DNA from 2 places in the Paenibacillus sp. VCA1 genome. Region 2 is predicted to be linked to the other one. Evidence: riboswitches for the same ligand, from Rfam matches in the RefSeq annotation. Region 2 holds a riboswitch; the other holds the start of a gene.
The links. A riboswitch is a leader RNA that binds a small molecule or an ion and turns the genes downstream of it on or off. The one in region 2 is predicted to bind cyclic di-AMP.

Region 1: another riboswitch for cyclic di-AMP. It lies ahead of RJP21_RS28895 (resuscitation-promoting factor); the one in region 2 lies ahead of RJP21_RS22135 (alpha/beta fold hydrolase).

What each region holds. Positions count from the first base shown of each region.
Region 1 is NZ_JAVLSX010000021.1:11,840-16,260, reverse strand. Features, by position in the region: gene rsmA (16S rRNA (adenine(1518)-N(6)/adenine(1519)-N(6))-dimethyltransferase RsmA) at 1-874, opposite strand, end outside; gene rnmV (ribonuclease M5) at 876-1,424, opposite strand; gene RJP21_RS28895 (resuscitation-promoting factor) at 1,580-2,773, opposite strand; cyclic di-AMP (ydaO/yuaA leader) riboswitch at 3,044-3,266, opposite strand; gene RJP21_RS28890 (TatD family hydrolase) at 3,481-4,251, opposite strand; gene RJP21_RS28885 (HD domain-containing protein) at 4,320-4,421, opposite strand, start outside.
Region 2 is NZ_JAVLSX010000010.1:102,943-107,363, forward strand. Features, by position in the region: gene RJP21_RS22130 (AcpB/EbpR/MafR family transcriptional regulator) at 1-1,124, opposite strand, end outside; gene RJP21_RS22135 (alpha/beta fold hydrolase) at 1,195-2,019, opposite strand; cyclic di-AMP (ydaO/yuaA leader) riboswitch at 2,180-2,341, opposite strand; cyclic di-AMP (ydaO/yuaA leader) riboswitch at 2,415-2,602, opposite strand; gene RJP21_RS22140 (ABC transporter permease subunit) at 3,054-3,905, shown strand; gene RJP21_RS22145 (carbohydrate ABC transporter permease) at 3,918-4,421, shown strand, end outside.

The DNA of each region.
Region 1 (4,421 bases), on a different contig from region 2:
CGCCTTTCAACAGCACATTGCTGAGCGTGGCAAATTCCTGCAGGCTGAGGGTTTCACCGCGTCGCGACGGCTCAATGCCTGCAGCATGAAGCAAACTCTCCAGCTGCTCACGGCCCTCTTTGGGAAAAAATCGCGTTTTGAGATTGTTGGCGATCGTTTTCCGGCGTTGGGCAAACGAAGCATGCACGACCTGGAAAAAGAACTTCTCGTCGTCCACCTCAACCGGGGGCTGCTCACGCACTTTGAGACGGATGACGGCAGACTCCACGTTCGGCTGCGGGATAAACACCGTCTTCGGCACGATGCATACCAATTCCGGCTCGCTGTAATACTGTACGGCGATGCTGAGGCTTCCGTAGTCCTTCGTGCCCGGCGAAGCCGCCATCCGTTCGGCGACCTCCTTCTGGATCATGACCACGATATTTTCCAGCGGCAGCTTCTCTTCCAGCAGCTTCATTAAAATCGGCGTCGTGACGTAATAAGGCAAGTTTGCAACGACGCTCACCTTGGACACATTCGCAAAATCCTCCGCAAAAAGCGCATCAAGATCCGTCTTCAGGACGTCGCCATGATGAATGCGCACATGCGGATACGGCTCCAATACCTCCTGAAGAATCGGAATGAGCCTTTGGTCGATTTCGACCGCGGTAACCGCCCCGGCCTCTTGGGCCAGCTTCTCGGTTAGGGCCCCGATGCCCGGGCCGATTTCCAAAGCCCCTTTCGTGGAATCAAGCCCCGCCGCCTCCACGATTTTGCCCAAAATGTTTTGATCAATCAGAAAATTTTGCCCCAGGCTTTTTTTGAACGAAAACCCGTGACGCTGAATAATTTCTTTCGTTCGCCTTGGCGAAGCAATGTCGTCCATTCGATGCATGTCAACTTTCCCCTTCCTGTTCCAATTGGGCTAACGCATCGGCAAATTCCTCGCGCGTGATTTGAAATACGGCCAGCCGCTTATGGAACTGTTTGCCGTTGCAATATCCGATGCCAAGCAGGTTCCCCATTACCATGCGTCTGTGGGCCGCATCCGGGTGCACCAACAAGCCTGCCTCCATAAGGTCCTCCATGCCGATCAGGCTTTCGGCCCCTTCGTAAGACGTATGCACGCGCGACAGCGCCTTGCGGATCGCTTCGGGCGAAGCGTTCTCCACGCCGATGTCCCCTTTCCGCGTAGCGTCCTCCTCCGGAATGAAGGCATGCTTGCAGCCGGGCACCTTATTGGCGATAATTTTCCGAATCCGTTCCCCGGCGTGGTCCGGGTCGGTCAAGACGATGACTCCCCTGCGTTCCTGAGCCAAAGCGATCCGCTTCAGTATGCGGCTGTTGATCGCCGACCCTCCGGTTTCGATGGTGTCAGCCTCCACCGCCCGCTTTACGGCTACGGTATCGTCCCGGCCTTCCACGACTATGACTTCTTTGATCATGGCCTGCTTCTTCCTTTCCCAAAAGCTCGTCCGTTCATGCGTCAGGCGTTTTTCGGACATCCAAACAACAAAAAGAAGAGGAATGCTCCTCTTCTTTAGCATGACATTTTCATGATCATAATACTATAACATTAGAATGACATTGTAAAACGAAATTAATTCACTTGCGGCTTCACCGGACCGATCACGTACACTTTGAGCCCGGATTTCCGGCCGAAATTGTTGGCCCGCTTCACGGAGTCGTAATAAATGTCGATCTTGTTGCCTTTGATGGCCCCGCCCGTGTCTTCGGCACGGCGGAAGCCGATCCCCTCGATGTATACCCACCATCCGAGCGGAATCACGCTAGGATCCACGGCAATGGTGCGCCCTTCCGCCACGCGCGTTCCCGTCGCGGTACGCGTGCCGATTCCCGGCTCGCCTGCGGAATATGCCGTCATGGAAACATGAATTAATTTTTTATATGAGAAATCAACACCGGCTTTGCTTATGCGGTTATTGCTGCTGACTGTTTTTTTCGTTTTGGCGGCTGACGAAGCTTTGACGGTAGATGAAGACTTGACGGTAGATGAAGACTTGGCGGCCGCTGTCTGAACGGCTGGCGGAGCCGGTTTTTTCTTCGTTCCTACGGCGATGACTTTATCCAACGTTTTCGTCTGCACTTCTTTGCCGATCATGCGCATGGACACCATTTGGCCGTCATGGTAGACCTTTTCGATATGCTGCACCATCACGCCCGGCTTTCCCTGCTGAATGACGCGGTTATCGCCTACGGTCAGGCTGGGATCGGCCGTTTTGATGACGCGGAAAGGCAAGTTTTCATGGCGATCCACGACTTGCTTGTTGACGCGCACGATACGAATATCGGTCTGTTCCGTCACCTGCTCGGTCAGAGCCGGAGTGACTTTATCGTCCTCTTTGAGCGATACGCCGAACTCCTTCAGCACGTCGCCAACCGTGTCTTTTGTGGTGTACAACTTTTTCGTTGCCCCATCCACCGTCACCTGCACGGGAGCGGCGCGGTCGATCACCACTTTGTCTCCATCCTGAAGCGAACTGCTCAGCGGTATGGAAACCTGATCCTCCGGTTTAAGGCTGATTGCCTGCTCATCCAGCATTTCTTGTAAAACGGACTTGTTAGTCTCAATCTTCTTGACTTGACCGTCTACCACCAGGTATACCTGTTTGCGCGTGGATGAGTTGACCAGCAGCAAAATCATGATGGTAAGTGCGATTGTAACGATAGCTGCAGTAGAGATTTGGCGCAAATTCTCATGCTTCCATCGCAATGCGTAAGACATGCTGGAGATTTTTGAATCATGGGTCTCTTCTTGCCCTAAAACGCCCATTTTCTCGATCCTCCTTCATAGCCTCGCCATTAGAGTTACGCATGAATGATTTGACGCGGGCTATACTTGATTTTTTACAAGACCGCACAAGGAGCATGCGCTCTTGCACCATGAACCGATCGATTTTTCATGATTTGTCGCCTCCTGTTATACAACAGTATGACGACGCCTTCTCCATTATTCAAAAACAAAGGAAGCCTGCCAAGAGCTTATGAGGACTCTTTCGTGGCTTCCCTGGATGTCTGAATGACGGAAAAGTAAATGCACGAAACCCTCTCTTTATGACGCTTACGGAGTTAGCTGTCGGGTTTGGGCGAAAGAGAGCCGCCCGATCAACGCTTGCCCGCTCATGGCGGACTGCGCCGAATTCACCCCTGAGACCCTGTAAAGAAATCAAATACATCCTGAGATCGATGCGGCTGCGACCGCAACGCTCTCCATGTATCGGTTCCCCCGCTCTTTCGCAAAACGAAAGATTCAGCGTGATTGATTCACGGAAGCCGCCGCATAACCGAAAAAGGAAATGGCTTACAGCAGCTCAAGTTCACTGACAAGATGATATCCTGTTTTGATGCATGTTGTAAAGCGGGAATCAACAACGTTTATTTGAATATATGGTTAAAAAATTGTAATATTCTTCGTTTTTTTGGTTAAAAAACTTTAATGCTTCGCTTATGCTCGTTTTTTCAGCTGTTTTTCTCCCGTTTTCATTTAATCCCAAATCGTTCCAGCCCATTTTTGGTCGTAATTCGGGCAATTTCCTCCACTTCGACCCCCTTAATTTGGGCAGCAGCCTCGGCCACCAGACGAACGTGGGCAGATTCGTTTCGTTTTCCTCGGTAAGGGTGTGGCGTCAGGTAAGGAGAGTCGGTTTCGATCAGCAGCCGGTCCATCGGAACCTGCGCAAGCACTTCCTTGGGCTGTCTGGCATTTTTGAACGTGATGGGTCCCCCGAAGGACAGATGGAATCCCATGTTCAGGCATAGTTTGGCCGTCTCCCAGCTGCCGGAATAGGAGTGCATGACGCCCCCGACTTCGCTTGCCTTCTCTTCGCGCAAAATTTTTACGATATCCTCGTGCGCGTCCCGGTTATGGATCACGATCGGCATGTTCAATTCCCGGGCCAAACCGATTTGCTGGCGCAGCACGCGATGCTGAACGTCCTTCGGCGAAGTGTCCCAGTAATAATCAAGCCCGATTTCGCCGATGGCCACCACTTTCTCGTGACTGCATAAAGATGCAATCCACTCGAGGTCGCCTTCTTTCATCGTGATGGCATCCTGGGGATGCCAACCGACGGCGGCATATATAAAATCATGCGTTTCCGCAAGCTTCATCGTGGAGGGGATCGTTTCACGGTTAAACCCGACGTTAATCATCCGGGTAACGCCCGCCTCATAAGCGCGAACTATAGTCTCCTCCCGGTCTTCGTCGAACTGCGGCGCATCCAAATGCGTATGCGTGTCGAATAAATTCATATCTGGAACTCCCTTCGTGTCAGAAAGCATAGATTAATATGGGTCATCCTTCAAAGCAATCGCTGTCGTTATCGCTTGAAAATTTGGGAAACCGGGTCGGAAAGGGAAGAAATGACGTCTTTCATTTTCGACCCGGGATAATACAGATGGTATTTCCCGCGGTGAATCCC
Region 2 (4,421 bases):
TCATTGAACGCAAGCTCGGGAAAAAACAGCTGCCACTCGCGCATGCATGCCGTTACCGCCGCGAAAATGGGCTGCTCGTTCTCCCGGATATACGCGGTCAGGTGGCTGTGCGAGACGGCCATCAGCTCGGGAATGGCGTTGTCGATGCGCAGCTTCTCCATGAATTCCCGGATTTCGGCCAAAAAACGGGGTCCGATGTTCAGCGCCGGGAAAGTTTCAGCCAAAATCGGAATAAGCAGGCCGGACATGCGGCTCTCTTCATCGTCTCCGCTTCCGGTTCCACCAGATTCTTCGTTCAGATGAGCAGAGCCGTCTTTGTCATGATATTGGCTTAAACTGAACATGGATTGCAAAAAATAAACCTCTTCGCGGGGCATGGCGATGCCATACGTCTCCTCAAGTTTTTCCGACAGCTTCAAGACCGGATCAAAAAACGGATGCCGCTCCCACGCATAACCGCCGATTCGAAGCTCGACCCGATGCCCCTGCTTGACCCTTTCGAGCACGATTGCGATCAGAAACGACAGGCTGCGCCTGGAATTCAAAAAATAAATCATGCCGTTTTCCCGCTCGAATTCCGACACCCAGCCGTCGAGCCGTTCGAAATCGGCATTTGAAAAAGGCCATCCGGTGTAAGGATAAGCCTCGATAAACAGTTTCCATAAAAAATAGCGCACGTGGATTTCGTTCCCTTTCAGCGCCGGCGCGGAATACGTCATCCGAAGCTGGAACGGGCGCAGCTCCTCCCGGTTCAGATGGACGATCCACTTTTTGAACGAAGAAAAGCTCATAAAAAGCGCTTCCGCGACCTCCTCCGCGGAGGTTTTGCCGTCATGCTCGAACAACAGCTGCATCAAGCGAAAATAAGGCGTTTCCCGAAGCAGCGGTTCCAAAACTTCCTGGATGCTCGTGCCGTGCCGGTCCCGGCGGAACATGATGCCTTTTCCTCTGGACACCTCGATCCGCATGGACGGAGGCAGCAGGGAAACGGCTTCCTCGACGATTTTCCGGACGGATTTGCCGGATACGCCCAGCACGCTTTCCACCTCGGCGAACGTAAACCACCGCTCCTCCCGGTCCAGCAGCTTCAGCAGCGATTTCAGCTGCATATATTCTTTATTCATATCATCACCCTTACCCGATGCTTACCGCCGATCATGCGTACCTTTTCATTGTTGCCGCCCAAGGCGGATTTCAGCCCGAATGCTGCTGTTCCAACCGGAAAAGCTGCTGATCGATCAAAAAATTAAGCAAAATGCGGTTAAACTCCAGCGGCTGGCACAAATGGCTCGGATAAATCGCGTCTTCAATGACCGCTTTCTGGGCGCACGCGAACCATTCCACCGCTTTGTTCATCTGGTTGACGAACCATTCGCTTTGCCTGCCGGCCACGCATAAAACCGGCATCCGCAGCCGGGACAACCCGGAGTTGAAATCGGTCCGAAGCAAAGCCATCCGCTGTTTAACCGACTCGGTCGGCCGTTTATGAAACAGCTCGTTCCTCAATATGCTGTAGGCCGGAATCCACCGGTGATACGTTACGCGCAGCGACCGGAGAAAAAATTCGGCTGGTAGATAGTAGGAAATCCAACTGCAGGCCTCCAGCAGCTTCCAGATGCCGTTTTTTGTGCCGAAGGGTCCGCAAGGGCCGTAAAAATAACTGTCGACAAGCACCAGCGCGTTGACGCTGTCCGGGTAGGCTTCCGCAAACTTTTGCACAAGCAGGCTCCCGCTCGAGCACCCGACAAGCGTCACTTTCGGAAGATTCAGCTTATCCAGCAGCTCCTTCAAATCCCTGCATTGGGTGGCGACGATGTCCTCGACTTCAACATTTAATTTGCCCGAATTGCCGTAGCCCCTCAAATCAAGCACGATCACTTTCGCTCTTTTGCTGAAATATTCCACCTGCGGTTCGAACATATGATGGGATGAAAGATGTCCGTGGATAAAAACGATCGGCACGCCGCTGCCATGCGTCTCGTAATAAAGCGATGTTCCGTTCACTTGTATGTTAGGCAACTTTCTTCTCCTCTCCGCGATCCGTTGTCTGACGATATCCTTCTCTATTCCAAACGAAATCTCGTTAAAAATCGGCAAAACAAAAAAGCATGGAAAAGAGGAACCCTCTTTCCATGCTTCTTCAAGCAAGGCAAATAAACCTTGCTGCGCATGTATAAAAGCAGCCTCTCTTCTAACGCTTACGAGGTTAGCTGTCGGATTCGGACCCAAGAGTAGCCCTACTCGAATGCGATTTCGAGATTCACCCCATGTGACGAATGGCTGATCATCACGGCCGGTTCCCCCGTTTTCCGCCGGAACGGAAATTCAGCGAATCAATAGACGTTCATTCGATTTTACGCACAGAAAAACACAGAGCAGGTACCCTGTGTTTGTTGTCAACTCACAGTTTCACTCCTCTCTCATAGCGACGCTTACGAGGTTAGCTGTCGGATTCGGGCCGTGAGAGTTGCCCTACGGATTTGGAAGTCTTTCCATCCGATTCACCCCAAGCATCCGGCTTCATCCCTTCATAAAGGATTGCATGCCGATGCCGATATGGTTCCCCCGCTTTTCGTGATTGAAAATTCAGCGTGATTCATCCATGAACCAAAGATATTACATAATGAATTGAATATACGCCTGAGCCGGCGAACTGTAAAGGTTGGTTACAATAGAATTCATGGCCTTTTTTATAGGTTTCGCTGGTTTCCGACCGCTATTCCTGCGTAATCATTCATTTACAACCGATAGCTTCCGTTTGCTTGATTTATAATTCGTTCATCTTTGTAATAACCAAAGCGCCCTTCCGATATTGGATATAGAACCTGGCGTGGAAAATGAATACCTCCCCATCAGCCATTTAAGAACTCCTTCGTACCAATGAGAACTATTCAAAGCCTTTGAACCGCTGCTACGATAAATGATGTCAACAGGCATGTTCATCCAATGGATCGCAGGGAGGTGAATGATTGAAAAACAATTCAAGAGGACATCGCGGATTTATCCATGAAGTCGTCAAAAACCGTTATCTGTATCTGCTTGCGCTTCCCGGCATGCTGTTCCTGCTTGTCTTTGCGTATACGCCGATGCTGGGACATTTGCTTGCCTTTCAGAATTACCGGCTTTCAGACGGTCTATTTGGAAGTCGATGGGTGGGATGGAGAAACTTCGAGTTTTTCTTTTCGACCAATGACTGGCTGCGCGTCACATGGAACACCGTATTTTTGAACGGGCTGTTTCTGGTGTTCGGTTTGGGGACGGCCGTCGTGCTCGCGGTGCTGCTTAATGAAGTCACGGTCAAATGGTTCAAAAAAACGGCACAGTCATTCGTATTTTTGCCATACTTCATCTCTTGGCTGGTCGTTAGCATGATGGTGCAGACGATGTTCAGCTCATCCGAAGGGATGGTGAATCAGGCATTGAACGCTCTCGGATTGAAAGGGGTGGATTGGTATCTGACGCCAGGCGTATGGCCCTATATTTTGACGTTCGTTTACGTGTGGAAAATAGCCGGCTACAATTCGATCATCTTCCTTGCTTCGATCACGGGCATTTCTTCCGAGTATTATGAAAGCGCCAAACTGGAAGGGGCAAGCCGCTTTCAGCAAATCCTTTACATTACGCTTCCACTATTGCGTCCCATTATCATCATCATGCTGCTTCTCGGGATCGGACGGATATTTTATGGAGACTTCGGCATGATCTATGCCCTGATCGGCGATGTTGGCGTCTTGTTCCCCACTACGGATGTGATCGATACGTATGCATACCGCGCACTGCGGCAGATGGGCAACTTCAGCATGTCCTCCGCCATTGTTCTTTACCAGTCGTTTATGGGGCTCATCGCCGTTACGTTCTTCAATTGGCTGGCGCGTAAGATCGACCCGGACTCTAGATTGTTTTAAGGTGTGATAGAAATGCGAGAACGATTGTTTCTAGGTTTTGTGTATGTGCTGTTAAGCGGGTTTGCCCTGATTTGTTTCATCCCGTTTTGGATCGTATTGGTGAACTCCTTTGCCAATGAAACGTTCATTCAAACCTCCGGATATCAGCTGTTTCCGACTTCTTTTAGCTTGAATGCCTACAAGATGCTCTTGTCGGGAGATCAGGTATTCCGAAGTTATGGCGTTACCTTGTTCGTTACGTTGACGGGAACGGTGCTTGGCGTTATTATTACGGCGTCCTATGCGTATGTTCTCAGCCACCCGAAGGTGAAATATCGGCATATCCTTTCCTTTTTAACCTTTTTCACGATGTTGTTTGGCGCAGGAATCGTTGGTTTCTACATACTCATCGCCAATTGGTTAAGCCTGAAAGATTCGTTGTGGGCGCTTGTCCTTCCGTACTTGCTGAACCCTTTTTATGCCTTCATTCTCGTATCTTATTTCCGTTCCTTGCCCTATGAGCTGAATGAAGCGGCT